DNA from 2 places in the Dactylosporangium sp. CA-139066 genome. Region 1 is predicted to be linked to the other one. Evidence: riboswitches for the same ligand, from Rfam matches in the RefSeq annotation. Region 1 holds a riboswitch; the other holds the start of a gene.
What was found. Region 1 has a riboswitch for S-adenosylmethionine ahead of thrC (threonine synthase). Riboswitches for the same ligand answer to the same signal wherever they lie in the genome.
Positions count from the first base shown of each region.

Region 2: it holds a riboswitch for S-adenosylmethionine, as region 1 does, so the genes downstream of both, ACQEVU_RS14340 (N-acetyltransferase family protein) here and thrC (threonine synthase) in region 1, are expected to answer to the same signal.

Region 1 covers NZ_JBNJNH010000002.1:1,903,058-1,910,524, reverse strand. The annotation lists gene paaN (phenylacetic acid degradation protein PaaN) at 1-1,122, opposite strand, end outside; gene ACQEVU_RS53515 (GNAT family N-acetyltransferase) at 1,160-2,164, opposite strand; gene thrC (threonine synthase) at 2,485-3,753, opposite strand; SAM riboswitch class I at 3,768-3,905, opposite strand; gene ACQEVU_RS53505 (glucosyl-3-phosphoglycerate synthase) at 3,991-4,911, shown strand; gene ACQEVU_RS53500 (hypothetical protein) at 4,955-5,422, opposite strand; gene ACQEVU_RS53495 (ABC transporter permease) at 5,500-6,375, opposite strand; gene ACQEVU_RS53490 (alpha/beta fold hydrolase) at 6,515-7,467, opposite strand, start outside.
Region 2 covers NZ_JBNJNH010000001.1:3,136,882-3,144,348, forward strand. The annotation lists gene ACQEVU_RS14330 (M1 family metallopeptidase) at 1-666, opposite strand, end outside; gene ACQEVU_RS14335 (discoidin domain-containing protein) at 929-2,740, shown strand; gene ACQEVU_RS14340 (N-acetyltransferase family protein) at 2,795-3,349, opposite strand; SAM riboswitch class IV at 3,369-3,484, opposite strand; gene ACQEVU_RS14345 (alpha/beta fold hydrolase) at 3,530-4,315, opposite strand; gene ACQEVU_RS14350 (hypothetical protein) at 4,516-4,908, shown strand; gene ACQEVU_RS14355 (GNAT family N-acetyltransferase) at 4,909-5,421, opposite strand; gene ACQEVU_RS14360 (BTAD domain-containing putative transcriptional regulator) at 5,505-7,467, shown strand, end outside.

The DNA.
Region 1 (7,467 bases):
GATGCCCTGCGCGACCTCGTCGAAGCTCTTGTGCCCTTCGTCGGTGGCAATGCCGCCGACGGGGACGAGAATGTTCTGCGGCGTCGTGCACATCTGCCCGGAGTACAACACCAGCGAGAATCCGATGTTGCGGCACATTCCGGCGAAGTCGTCGGTGGAGTCCACGACGATGGTGTTCACGCCGGCCTTCTCGGTGTAGACGACGGCCTGGCGGGCGTTGGCCTCCAGCCAGTCGCCGAACTCGGTCGAGCCGGTGAAGTCGATGATGCGCACCTCGGGGCGCAGCGCGAGGGTCTTGGCCAGCCCCTCGCCGGGCGCCTCGGCGGCCAGCAGCACGAGGTTGGGGTCGAAGCCGGCGTCGGCGAGCGTCTCGCGGGCGATCTTCACGGTGATCGCGAGGGGCAGGACCGCGCGCGGGTGCGGCTTGACGATCACGGGGTTGCCGGTCACCAGGGACGCGAAGAACCCCGGGTACGAGTTCCAGGTCGGGAACGTGTTGCAGCCGACGACCAGGGCGGCTCCCCGCGGTACCACATGGAAGGTCTTGGCCATGTGCAGCGTCTGGCCCTTGCCGGCCGGCTTCTCCCAGTCGGCGCTGGCCGGCGTGCGGGTCATCTCGCGGTAGGCGTAGGCGACGGCCTCCAGCGCGCGGTCGAGCGCGTGCGGCCCGCCGGCCTGGAACGCCATGACGAAGGCCTGCCCGGTGGTCGCGTGCACGGCGTTGGCCAGTTCGAAGACGGACCGGTGCACGCGCGCGAGGATCTCCAGGCACACGCCGGCGCGGGTCTGCGGGCCGGCCGCCCGCCACGCCGGCATGCCCTCGGCGAGGGCGGCAAAAGCAAGATCAAGATCCAGGTGGGGGTACCGCACGTCGAGCCCGATCCCGAAGGGCGAGCTCTCGGTGGACACCCAGTCGGTGATGCCCGGCTGGTCCTTGAGCGGGAAGTCCCCGCCCAGGTAGGCGCGGAAGGCCGCCTCGCCCTCGGCGGCCGCGTGCTCGCCGTAGATGCGCGGGCTCGGCGACTCCGGGTAGTTGGACCAGTACGCACGCTCAGCGATCGCGGTCAGCGCCCGCTCCAGCGTGTCCGCGTGGCTGGCGAACATGGGGTGTGAGTTCTCCATGCGGGCAATCCTGCCACCGCCGCCCGCGGGCGCCGTCCTAAATCGGACCCTGCCAGTTCGACCAGTACTCCCGGAAGCGGAACCCCATCGCCTCGTTGATCGAGATCATGAACGAGTTGGATGCCGCGTTGAATGTGTCGATGGTCGTCACCGCCGGCTCGGCCGCCCGCATCGCCCGCAGGTTGGCCACCTTCGCGACGATGCCGAGCCGGTGCCCGCGGTGGGCCGGATGGACCAGGGTGATCAGCTGCCAGGCGTGCCAGTCGACGGTCTTCGCCACCCGCATCGCGGTCCAGGCGACGAGCCGGCCGGTCGCGTCGTGGACGATGCCGGTCTCGTAGCGGCGGGTCCCCCAGGCGGCGAACGCCTCGTACTGCCGGCGCATGCGCTCGGCGGTGACGTTCTGCGGCTCGTAGGCCAGCTCGCCCATCGGCGTCTCGGCGATGAAGGAGCTGTCGAGGGCGGCCAGGTCGTCGAGGTACTCCGAAGGCAGGTCGTTGCGCCACTGCACGACGGAGTAGCCCGCGGCGCGCTCCAGGCCCTCGGCGTGGAGCCGGTCGACCGCGGCCTCGTCGACGTCGGCCAGCAGCAGGCGCCGGCGGGCGTCGGTGAGCCCGTTGGTCAGGCCGAGGGCGGCGCTGAAGGCCGACGGGGCGGCCGCGTCCAGGCTGAACCCGAGCCAGCCGGTGCGCCCGGCCGCCCGGGCGACGCCGGCGGCGTGCGCGGCGAGGGCCCGCCCGATGCCGCGGCGCCGGTGCTCCGGCCGCACGGAGAGCTCGACGTTGGCCTTGTCCAGGTTGTCCAGCCGGGGCAGGTCCAGCTGGAGGGTGCCGGCGGGGGTGTCGCCGTCGAGGGCCAGGTACACGTGCCGCTCGTCGGCCGGCGGCGGTACGGCGAAGGTCGCCCGGTGCAGGAATCGGCACTCGGGCGGGAAGTCGGGTACGTCCGCGCGCTGCGCGGCCTCGTTGATCTCGTACGCCGCGTCGATGGCGGCCGGGTCATCGGCGCGCACCTCGACGATCTCGAGCGTGGATTGGGCCATGCCGCCAGCGTGGGCCGGTCACCGGCGCCGGGGCAACCAAATATCCATGCCCGGAAATTGGTCGAGAGGACGCTCGCCAACACCTCCGGTGTTGTGGTCGCGGGCCCGAACCAGGGTTCCGGCCTCGCGGCGACACGTCCTCCCGCACGGAGCATCCTGAACCCCGGCACCTACGGCGTCAAGTCCGTCACACGGCGGACGGCGCCGCCGCGATCACGCTCAGTATCGATAAACTCCGCCATTCGGACGATCCGTTCCTCGTCCAAGTCTGGAAGCGCTCTCTCAATCTGAACGCTCGGTAATGATCGTCGCTCAAAAAATCATCCGAGCAGGCCGGCCTCGCGGGCCGACTTCAGCGAGGGCTTGACACGGTGGGTCGGGCCGACCCGCTCCGCGACCGCATCGAGGGTCTTGAGGCCGTCGCCGGTGTTGAAGATGACCGTTTCGGCGTTGGGGTCGAGCTTGGCCGATTCGACCAGCTTCTTGAGCACCGCGGTGGTGACGCCGCCGGCCGTCTCGGCGAACACGCCGGTGGTGCGGGCCAGCAGCTGGATGCCGGCGCGGATCTCGTCGTCGTCGACGTACTCCATCCAGCCCCCGGTCCGGCGCACCGCCTCCAGCGCGTAGACGCCGGCCGCCGGGTCGCCGATGTTCAGCGACTTCGCGATGCCGGTCGGCCGCACCGGGGTGATCTCGTCGACGCCGTCGTGCAGCGCCTTGGCGATCGGGTTGCAGCCGGCCGACTGGGCGCCGAAGACCTTCCACTCGCTCGGCGGCACGAGCCCGATCTCGACCAGCTCGACGAACGCCTTGTCGATCTTCGTCAGCAGCTCGCCGCTGGCCATCGGGATGACCACCTGGGCCGGGATGCGCCAGCCGAGCTGCTCGGCGACCTCGTAGCCGAGCGTCTTGGAGCCCTCGGCGTAGAACGGCCGGACGTTGACGTTGACGAACGCGGTGTCCTCGAACTCGTCGGTCTCCGTCAGCTCGGAGCAGAGCCGGTTGACCTCGTCGTAGGAGCCCTCGATGGCGACGACCTCGCCGCCGTACACCGCCGTCATGACGACCTTGCCGGGCTCCAGGTCGGCCGGGATGAACACGGTCGACGGGACGCCGGCGCGCGCGGCGTGCGCGGCGACGGAGTTGGCGAGGTTGCCGGTGGAGGCGCAGGAGTACCGCGTGAAGCCCAGCGCCCGCGCGGCGGTCAGCGCGACCGACACGACCCGGTCCTTGAACGAGTGGGTCGGGTTGGCCGAGTCGTCCTTGACGTACAGCGGCGCGGTGAACCCGAGCTCCTTGCCCAGGCCGTCGGCCTTGACCAGCGGGGTGAGGCCCGGGTCGAGGGTGACGCGGGTGGACGGGTCGACGCCGACCGGCAGCAGCGGCGCGTAGCGCCAGATGTTCTGGGGACCCGCCTCGATCTGCTCACGTGTCACCCGGGCCAGCGCCTCGGGGTCGTAGCCGACCTCGAGCGGGCCGAAACACTCGTAACAGGCGTGCTGCGCGGCGAGCGGGAAGGTGGCGCCGCAGCCGCGGCACACGAGGTTGCGGGCGGGCGAGTCGGTGAAGACGCCGAGCGTCGAGGTCATGGCGGGAGGCCTTCCTCTCATCTTTCCGAGCGCGGTTTCGCGCAAGGACGGATTTGGCACCTACCGCGAGCGGGCGGGCCTCAGCATCGAGACGCTCGCAGGGGTTGCCGGGGCTTCATCGGGCCGTATCCCTCTGCCCCTCTGGATGAGGTATTCAGTTGTTCCCCGATTGTAAGGGGCGCCACCCGGGCCCGGGTATGAGCCATCTCACGGGGTGGACGGGGCTAGCGTTCACTCATGCACCCGATCGCGGCGGACTGGTTCGCACGGCGCACGTCCGGCTGGCGGGACTGGCCGGAGGAGGACGTGCTCGCGGCGAAGGGCGATACCCGGGTGAGCGTGGTGCTGCCGGCCCTGGACGAGGAGCCGACCGTCGGGGAGATCGTGACCGGGGTACGGACGCTGGGGCCGCTCGTCGACGAGGTGATCGTGGTCGACTCGGGCTCCGTGGACCGCACCGCCGAGGTGGCGGCGGCGGCCGGGGCGACCGTGCACCACCGCGACGACATCCTGCCGGCGGCCGGGTCTCGGCCGGGCAAGGGCGAGGTGCTGTGGAAGGCGCTCGCGGTGACGAAGGGCGACGTGCTGGTGTACGTCGACGCCGACCTCACAGACTTCCGCCCGCACTTCGTGACCGGGCTGCTCGGCCCGCTCTTCGCCGACCCGGCCACGCTGATGGTCAAGGCGTTCTACGACCGGCCGCTGCTCGACGTCTCCGCGGCCGGCGGCGGGCGGGTCACCGAGCTCGCCGCCCGGCCGCTGCTCAACGCCCACTTCCCGGAGCTCGCCGGGGTGGTCCAGCCACTGGCCGGCGAGTACGCGGCGCGGCGCACGCTGCTGGAGTCGCTGCCGTTCGCGGCCGGCTACGGCGTGGAGACGGGGCTGCTCATCGACACGTTCCGCGGGCACGGGCTGGACGCGGTGGCGCAGGTCGACCTCGGCCAGCGCACCCACGGCCACCAGGACACGGCGGCGCTGGGGCGGATGGCGGCGACGATCGTGCACACGATCCACGCCCGGGTGGCCCCCGAGCGGGCGCTCTGGCCGACGCTGACGCAGTTCGAGCGGCATGACTCCGCGGTGGTACCGCGAGAGACGCCCGTTTCCCACCCCGACCGCCCGCCGATCCGGACGGTCCCCGGCTACGGGGCCGCCTGACGCCCCGCGACGGTGGCGCCGCCGGCCACGACGAGCATCGGCCTCATGACTCGGGCACGAAGCGCCACAGCTGCGCGGTCGCGGTGCCGGCGCCCAGCACCGCGAGGACGAGGGCGCCCCACTCGGCGGTGAGCAGCCACCACGGCGTCTCGATGACGGCCACCGGGTCGTCGCCGGTGAACGAGCCGACGATGACGGCCACGGCGATGAGCAGCATGACGACGAGCAGCAGGACCGCTATGAGGCGCAGCACCCACTGGCCGGTGCGGCCGCCGAGGCGGGCCAGCAGCGTGCTGCCGGCCGCCACCGCGGCCCCGAACCCGCTGGCGATCGCGCCGAGCAGGGTGAAGATGCGGGCGGTCTCCACCTCCGTCGGCCCCTGCGTCAGGTTCGACGTCTGCGCGAAGTGCGTCCACTGCACCAGGTGCGCCTGGTCGTAGTAGAGGCCCGCCGCGAGGGCGGCGAGCCCCACGACCAACACGCACGCGCCACCGAGGGCGGAGATCCGCATGGACGGGCACCCTACCGGCCGGTAGCGGCCCGTCCATGCAGGGGTCCGCAGCCCTCAGCTCACCACGCGCTGCGTCCTCAGCTGACGACGTCCTTGCGCAGGAAGCGCCACCAGGCCAGGGAGAAGAACACGGTGGCGTACATCAGCGCAGCCACACAGCCCTTGACCAGATCGCCGGTCTGCATAGGGCTGGACAGCAGGCCCAGCCAGGCGTCGGCGTAGTGGGTCGGCAGCACGGTGCGCAGGTTTCCCAGCGCGGTGATCTGGTCGAGGATGTTCGACAGGATCTGCAGCAGCACCGCCCCGCCGACGGCGCCCAGCGGCGCGTCGGTCGACACCGACAGCAGGAACGCCAGGGACGCCACGACGAGCAGGGACACGCACAGGTACCCGACGATCTCCAGCAGCCGCACCACGCTCGTGCCGGCCGGGATCTCCCCGCCGATCGGGGCGCTCAGCGGCGCCCAGCCGTAGCGCAGCGTCCCGGCCAGCAGCGCGGTGGCCACCAGGGTGAGGATCGCGAGCAGGCTGTAGAGCAGCGCGACGGTCAGCTTGATGCCGAGCAGGCGCGCCCGGGGCACCGGCATGGCCAGCAGGTAGCGCAGGCTCCCCCAGCTCGCCTCGCTGGCCACGGTGTCGCCGCAGAACAGCGCGACCACCACGACGAGCAGGAAGCCGGACGAGACCAGCAGGGTGAACAGGGTGAAGTTCGGGCCGCCGGAGGTGGCCAGGTCCGACAGGCGGGAGAACTCGCCGTTGTTGCCGCCGCCGTTGTCGTTGCCGCTGTCGAGCTGGAACGCGGTCAGGATGATCAGTGGCAGCAGCACCATGAAGCCCAGCGCCAGCTGCGTGCGCCGGCGCGAGGCCTGCCGTCGGATCTCGGTCCACAGCGAGAGGGTCGCGCCCGGCCGGTAGCCCGCCGCGCCCCCGATCACAGCTGTAGCTGTATCCATGCTCACGCGTCCTCCGCTTCGCTGCGGCCGTGCAAGGGCCGTCGACTGTGCTTGTGGTGAGCGGTCTCAACGCCCAGTCTGGCTCGACGAGGCTTCGCGACGGTCGACCCAGACCGGGCGCCGCTTCGCTCCGAACCGCTCACGGCCGCTCCCCGCTCGCCTTGGTGTCCCCGCCGACCAATGAAAGGAATGCGTCTTCCAGCCGCCGGCGCGGCGCGACCCGGTCGATGCCGACCCCGGCGCGCACCAGCGCCGCCACCATCTCGGCGCGCGGCATGCCGTCGACGTCGACGACCAGCCCGCGGCCGTCCGCCGCGGCGACCGAGCGGACGCCGGCGAGGTCGCGCAGCACCTTCTCGGCCTCGACGACGTCGGAGACGTCCAGCTGCACCGTCGGGGAGTCGCCGACGATGTCCTCGACCGGCCCCGCGGCGACCACCTCGCCGCGGTGCATGACCACGACGTCGGTGCACGTCTGCTCGACCTCCGCCAGCAGGTGGCTGGAGACCAGCACCGCCCGCCCGCCGGTGGCGTAGCGGCGCAGCACCCGGCGCATCTCGGCGATCTGCGGCGGGTCGAGCCCGTCCGTCGGCTCGTCGAGCACGAGCAGCTCCGGCAGGCCGAGCATGGCCTGCGCGATCGCGAGGCGCTGCTTCATGCCGTGGCTGTAGGTGCGCACCTTGCGGTGCACGGCGCTGCCGAGGCCGGCGATGTCGTAGGCCTCCTCGAAGCGCGCGTCGGCGGCCGGGCGGCCGGTCGCCTTCCAGTACAGCTCCAGGTTCTGCGCGCCGGTGAGGTGCGGCAGGAAGCCCGGCCCCTCGACCAGCGCGCCGACCCGGGACAGCACCGGCGCGCCGGGCAGCAGCCGGTGGCCGAAGACGAGGATCTCCCCCGACGTCGGCCGGGTGAGGCCCATGAGCACGCGCAGCGACGTCGTCTTGCCGGCGCCGTTCGGGCCCAGCAGGCCGACGACCTGCCCGCGGTTGACGGTGAAGTCCACCTTGGCGACCGCGACGAAGTCCTTGTACTCCTTGCGCAGCCCCCGCACGACCAGCGGCGTGTCGACGAGGTCGGTCTCGAAGCTGCGGTCGA
Region 2 (7,467 bases), on a different contig from region 1:
GACCTGGGTGGCCACCGCGTGCGTCACCGTGCGGCCGCTCGCGCCGGGCGTGTCCGTGGACGTGCCGGTCGCGGGGACCGCCAGGGCGGTGGGGTGGTCCAAGGTCACGTCGAAGTCGCTGATGAGGCTGTAGAACGACTCGCCGTTGTTCGTGTACGGGTCGAGGTGCCAGCCGGCGCCGTCGCGCACGGCGAGCACCGGCAGGGCGTTGCCGATGAAGTTGTACGCCCCGTCGCTGCCGAACCGGTCCGCGCCGCTCGGCACCGTGATGGACAGGTCGAAGCCGATCGACGCCGAAGCGTTCTGGGGCAGGGACGCGGGCAGCGTGACCTTCAGGGCGGTGCAGCCGACGGTGAGCGCACCCGCCGTACCGCCGGAAAGGTTGCTGACCGTGATCGGGGTGCCGGACGGGCACGTGCCGTGGTAGTTGTCCCACAGGCGCAGATAGACCTCGCTCAGCGCGGTCGGGGACGTGTTGGTGAACGTGATCGCCTGGTGGCCGGTCCACGAGGCGCCGGTGCTGTTGCTGGTGAGCGTGACGGTGTAGCGGGCCAGGCCCGGGGTGCGGGTCGTGTCGACCGCGGCGTGCGCCGCGGGGGCGAACGCCACGGCGGCGACGATGCTGGTGGCCGCGGCGGTGAGCGCGGCCCGGATGCGGAGGTTCATCCTCGGATTCCCTTCGTGGGGGGTGCGGTCAGCATCGGAGCGATACTCATGCATGTCAATGAATGACCACCCTTGTCGCATCCCGCGCGCTCCCGGCAGGAAATCGCTCTCCGCCCTTGACTTCCCAGGGGTCGGTGTTGGTAGCGTGCGACTGAGAGAGCGCTCTCTAATCCCTCTCACAGCGCCCGCCGGCCGTGCCGATCCGCCATCGGCACGCCCCAACCATGCGGCCGGTCGGACGCGCACCCCACGAGGAGAGCCCATGCACAACCTCGAATCGCAGCACCGGCGCCCGCCGCGCCGGATCAAGGGCTGGGCCGCGGGCGTCACCGCCGCGGCGACGCTCGGGCTGGTGGCCATCACCGCCGTCGCGTATGCCGGTACCAGCAGTGATGCGAAGGCCGGCGCCGGGACGCAGGTGGCGCAGCTGGCGGCCGCGGCCGCGCCCGTTCCGCCGGCCGGGTTCACGCTGACCTGGAGCGATGAGTTCAACGGTGCCGCGGGCACCGGCGTGAACACGGGTACGTGGAAGTACGACACGGGGCCGGGCAGCTCGTTCGGTACCGGTGAGATCGAGACGATGACCAACAGCACGGCCAACGTGTTCCAGGACGGCAACGGGCACCTGGTGCTGCGGGCCCTGCACTCGGGCACCGACCCGCGGGCGGGCTGGACGTCCGGGCGCATCGAGACGCAGGCGGCCACGTTCGGCGCGGACGCCGGCGACGTGGTGCGCATGGAGTCCTCGATCCAGCAGCCCAATGTGACGACGGCGAACGGGGCGGGGTACTGGCCGGCGTTCTGGATGCTCGGTTCGACGCTGCGGACCGGTACGCCGTGGCCGACGAGTGGTGAGGTCGACATTCTGGAGGACATCAACGGGCGTAGCTCGGTGTTCGGGACGCTGCACTGCGGGACGAACCCGGGTGGTCCGTGTAACGAGTCGACCGGTCTGGGTAGTGGTGAGCGTGCGTGTGCCGGGTGTCAGACCGGGTATCACACGTATGCGGTGGAGATTGACCGGTCGAAGTCGCCGGAGGAGATCCGGTGGTACCTCGACGGTGCCAACTACTTCACGCTGCCGGCGACGCGGGTGGACGCGACGACGTGGAACAACGCGGTGCACCACCCGTTCTTCATCATCTACGACCTTGCGATGGGCGGCGGCTTCCCCGACGCGTTCGGTGGCGGCCCCAACGCCAGCACCATCTCCGGCGGCCAGATGAACATCGACTGGGTCGCGGTCTACAACAAGAAGGGCGGCACGACGACGCCGCCGCCCGGCAACAACATCGCCCAGGGCAAGCCGACCACGGCCTCCTCGAGCGAGAACGCCACCCTCGGTGCCGGCAACGCCACCGACGGCAACACGGGCACCCGCTGGTCGAGCGCGTTCAGCGACCCGCAGTGGCTGCAGGTCGACCTGGGCCAGTCGTACAACATCACCAACGTCAACCTGAACTGGGAGGCCGCCTACGCGAAGGCCTTCCAGATCCAGACGTCCAACGACGGCACCAACTGGACGAGCATCTACAGCACCACGACGGGAACCGGCGGCAACCAGACGCTCAACGTGACCGGCTCCGGACGCTACGTGCGCATGTACGGCACGCAGCGCGCCACCGCCTACGGTTACTCGCTGTACGAGTTCGGTCTCGCCGGTACTCCCGGCGGCGGCACGGGCGGCGGCAACCTGCTCTCCCAGGGCCACCCGACCACGGCCTCGTCGAGCGAGAACGCCGGCACTGCGGCGGGCAACGCCACCGACGGCAACACCGGCACGCGCTGGTCGAGCGGCTTCAGCGACCCGCAGTGGCTGCAGGTCGACCTCGGCGCCACGCACAGCATCAGCAAGGTGAACCTGAACTGGGAGGCCGCCTACGCGAAGGCGTTCCAGATCCAGACGTCCAACGACGGCACCAACTGGACGAACATCTACAGCACCACCACCGGCACGGGCGGCAACCAGACGCTCAACGTGACCGGCTCCGGGCGCTACGTGCGCATGTACGGCACGCAGCGCGCGACGCAGTACGGCTACTCGCTGTGGGAGTTCCAGGTCTACGGCAGCTGACCTCGCCGATCGGGGGCGCCGGGTCCGCTGGGCCCGGCGCCCCCGCCAGTGACGTCAGGCGGTGCGGAGGGTTGCGGCGTCCGGCCAGGCCATCCGGAGCTTGTTCGGGGCGCCGTTGAGCCACGCCGGGTTGCCGGCGGGCGCTGACACCGCCACCGTCTCCACGCACGTCCCGCCGCGGGCGGCGTAGAACGCCTGCGCCGCGGTGTTCTGCTGCAGCACCCAGAGGTACATCGCGTCGCCGGCGGCGCGTTCACCGATCGCCTCGGCGGCCCGGCCCAGCAGCCGCGTGCCGAGGCCCCCGCGGCGCCGGTCGTGCACGACGTGGAGGTTGTCGACGAGGCTGCCCCACCGCGGGTCGTCGTCGAACACGACGTGGACAAAGCCCTCGAGCCGCCCGTCCCGCTCGGCGAGCACCGTCTCGGTGCCGGCGGGGGAGGCGAGCTTCGCCGTCCACACCGCAATGCGGTCGGCTTCGACGTCGCCGTCGAGGAAGGCGTCGGCGTAGGCGCCGCGGTAGTGGCGGCGCCAACTGTCCGCGTGCAGCAGCGCCACCCGCTCGGCGTCCTGCGGCCCCGCCGGACGGAACTCGACCTCGGACACGATCACTCGGCATGCACCCCTCGGGCGTCGCGGCTTGCCCGGCGCCCATCGCGCCGAGCCCGGTCATCACCCGGAGCACCCCGCCCGCGAACGAAGGGTTGCCGACCAGCGAGCCGGGGCTTGACGCTGGTGCTCATGACCGCGGCCCAACGCTAGCACCATCATCGATCGCCCGTTGCGGGCCCCTCAGTCCGGCAGCGACAGAAACTCCTCGACCAGCGACGGCAGCGTCGGGGCGGCCGTCGCGTCGTAGTGGGTGCGGCCGGGCAGGATCGCCAGCCGGTTGGGGCCGCGCTTGGAGCCGTCCCACTCCGCGTCGCGCAGGCCGCCGCCGAGCAGCGCGTAGAACTCGGCGATGTGGGACGGCGGGACGGAGTCGGCGTCGGCGTAGACGAGCATGGTCGGTGCCGTGATCCGCGCGGCCTCGGCCGACCAGTCGTAGTCGCGGCGCAGCATCTCGCCGAGCTTCGTGGCCAGGACCGGCCAGTCCTCCACCCGCGGCGCGACGCGCTCGTAGGCCGCGTAGAGCGGCGAGGCCTTCATTCCTTCCGCCATCTCCGGCCCGATCTGCGCCATCCCGGCGCGCACCTCCGGGAACCAGCCCGTGCGCCGCACCGGCGTCGACATGACGATCAGCCGCCGCACGACGTCGGGGTGCTGGATGGCGACCCGCAGCGCCGTGCCCGCTCCGAGCGAGTAGCCGAACACATCGGCCCGCTCGAGCCCAAGGTGCCGGATCAGCGCCGCGACGTCGTCGCCGAGCGTCTCATACCGCAACGGGCGGTCCGCGTCCGGCGTGTGCCCGTGGCCCTGCAGCTCGACGGCGATGACCCGCCGTCGCCGGGCGAGGGTTTCGAGCAACGGGCCGAACAGCTCAACCGTCCAGAACCCGCCGTGCAGGAGCACCAGCGGCTCGCCGCCGCCATGCTCCTCGTACCACAACGAGACCCCGTTCACCTCCGCGTACGTCATGCACACGACCCTAGTCGCGGGGTACGACAAAAACGACTGAACGGCGGGGCACCCGAAACTGTGGTGGTCATCGATACTTCGTCCATGGCCCCTGCTCGAGCCCGAGCAGCAGCTGCGGCGCGACATCACGGCGCGCGGCGGGGTCCGGACCGCGAAGTGGGTCGTCCACTACGGCGACGGCTGAGCGTACGCTGGCCGCCGTGATCGAGAGGCCCAGCCAGAAGTGGCGGCGCGAGGTGGCGCAGCAGTCGGCGGCCGTGGCCGCGGGAACGTTGCCGGCCGACGAGGCGTACGCCATCACGTTCTTCCCGCCCGACTTCACCGAGGCCGTCGACGCCGCCCTGGTCGCCTACGAGCGGGAGATCGCCGGCCGGCCGCCCGGCGGCGGTGACGGCGCGATCTGGGTCGCCGTCGAGCGGGTGGCCAACGCGCTCAACGACGCCGACGACGGCAGCATCGAGACCACGATCCGCGAGGAGCTCTCGGAGTACATCGACCAGGTCCTGGTCGAGCACGGCATCGACGTCGAGGGGCTCGCCGAGCGCCGCGGCGCCGACCCGGCCGACCTGGCCGGGGAGTGGCGCGACTGGTAGTCAGCCGCGCCGCGCGGACCACTCCGGGCGGAGGAGGCCGAAGACCACGCTGTCGTGGTACCGGCCGTCCGTCTCCAGGGAGAACTCGCGCAGCGTGCCCTCGCGGGTGAAGCCCAGGCGCTCCAGCAGGCGGACCGAGCGGGTGTTGGCGGCGATCGTGTGGGCCTGCACGCGGTGCAGGCGCATCGCCGTGAAGCCGTGGCGCAGGATCGCGGCGGCCGCCTCGGATGCGTAGCCGCGGCCCCAGTGCGCCGCCGCCATGTCGCAGCCCACCTCGGCGCGGCGGTGCTGGCGGTGCCAGCTGTGCAGGCCCATCAGGCCGATCACGGTGCCGTCGAGCTCCAGCGCCCAGTGGCGGCGCAGGTCGGCGGCCGACTCGGCGACGAGGTACTCCACGAACGCCTCCGCCTCGGCGACGGTGCGCAACGGGTCGTCGTTGTACCGCTGGACGTCCGGGTCGCCGCGGAACACCAGCACGTCGGCGGCGTCGGCGACGGTAGGCTCGCGAAGCACGAGCCGTTCCGTGCGAATCGGCTGCAGGGCCACGAGCGGCAGCCTAGAGCACCGGACACGAGGGGGGTGCAGCAATCGGCGGCGTGTGGATCGGCCTGCTGGGACCGCTCGAGGTCCGCGACGGCGACGGCGCGCCCGTCGAGGTCGGCGGGGCGCGGCTGCGCGTCCTGGTGACGCTGCTGGCGCTGGAGCCGGGGCGGGTGGTCAGCGCGGCGCGGCTGGTCGACGGCGTCTGGGGCGAGCACCCGCCGTCCGGGGCCGGTAACGCGCTGCAGTCGCTGGTCTCCCGGCTGCGCCGGGCGCTGCCCGACGGGGTGCTGCAGGCCCGGCCGACCGGATACGTGCTGGACGTCGAGCCGGGCGCCGTCGACCACGTGCGGTTCGAGGAGCTGGTCCGCCGGGCCCGGGCGGAGGCCGAGCCCGCCCTCGCGGTCGCGGCGTTGCGGGAGGCCGAGGCGCTCTGGCGCGGGCCGGCGCTCGCCGACGCCGACGACGCCGCGTTCGCCCGGCCGTGGCGGGCCCGCCTGGACGAGCTGCGCTTCGCCGCCATCGAGGACCGCATCGAGGCCGAGCTGGGGATCGGGGAGCGGGTCGTCGCCGAGCTCGAGGCCCTGGTGTCGGCGCATCCGCTGCGGGAGCGGCTGGTCGGGCTGCTGATGCGGGCGCTCGCCGACGCCGGGCGCGGTGCCGAGGCGCTCACCGCGTTCGAGCGCTTCCGCGGGCGCCTCGCCGACGAGCTCGGCGCCGACCCGTCGCCGCAGCTGGTCGAGGTACACCTGGCGATCCTGCGCGGCGAGACCGAGCGGGATCCGGCGCCGGGCAACCTGCGGGCCGCCCTGACCAGCTTCGTCGGGCGGGACGCCGACGTCGGCGCGGTCCGGCGGCTCGTCGCCGACGGGCGCCTCGTGACGCTCGTCGGGCCGGGCGGGGCCGGCAAGACGCGACTGTCCGTGGAGACCGGGCGCACGCTGCGCGAGGCGATTCCCGACGGGGTGTGGCTGGTCGAGCTGGCCCCGGTCACCGACGCCGGCGACATCATCCAGGCCGTGTGGGCGGCGCTGGGGCTGCGCGATCCCGCCGGGCGGCCGGCGCAGGGGCTGCGCGGCGGCGGGGGCGACACCGACGGCTCCGACGGGCCGGGGCGGCTGGCCGACGCGCTCGCGTACCGCCGGCTGATGCTCATCCTCGACAACTGCGAACACGTCATCGGTGCGGCCGCGGCGCTCGCCGAGCGGCTGCTGGGGGAGTCGCCGCACCTGCGGATCCTGGCGACCAGCCGCGAGCCGCTCGGCATCACCGGCGAGGTGCTCTACGGCGTGGAGCCGCTGTCGCTGCCGCCGGCCGGGGCGGACCCCGCGGCCGCCGCGACGTTCCCGTCGGTCCGTCTGTTTCAAGACCGGGCCGCAGCGGTACGGCCAGGGCTCTCCCTCGACAGCGCCACCGCGGACGCCGCCGTGCGGATCTGCCGCGCGCTGGACGGCATGCCCCTGGCCATCGAGCTCGCCGCCGCCCGCTGCCGCACGCTCACCCCGGCGCAGATCGCCGATCGGCTCGACGACCGCTTCCGGCTGCTCAACCGCGGCAGCCGCACCGCCCGGCCGCGGCACCAGACCCTGCGCGCCGTCGTCGACTGGAGCTGGGACCTGCTCGCCGAGCCCGAGCGGGTGATGCTGCGCCGGCTGGCGACCTTCCCCGGCGGCGCCACCGTCGAGTCGGCCGCCGCCGTGTGCGACCCCGACGGGCGCCTCGGCGACCCGGAGGAGCTGCTCACCACGCTCGCCGAGAAGTCGCTGCTGATCGCCGGCGACGACCTGCGGTACCGCATGCTGGAAACCATCCGCGCCTACGGCCTGGAACGCCTCGACGAACACGGCGAGACCGACGAGCTGCGGCGCCGGCACGGCGCCTGGTTCCTGGCGCTCGCCGAGCGCCTCGAGCCGGGGCTGCGCACCTCGCGGCAGCTGGAGTCCCTCGCCGAGCTCAACGCCGAGCACGACAACCTGCACGGCGCGCTGCGGCGGGCCATCGCCGCCGGCGACACCGACC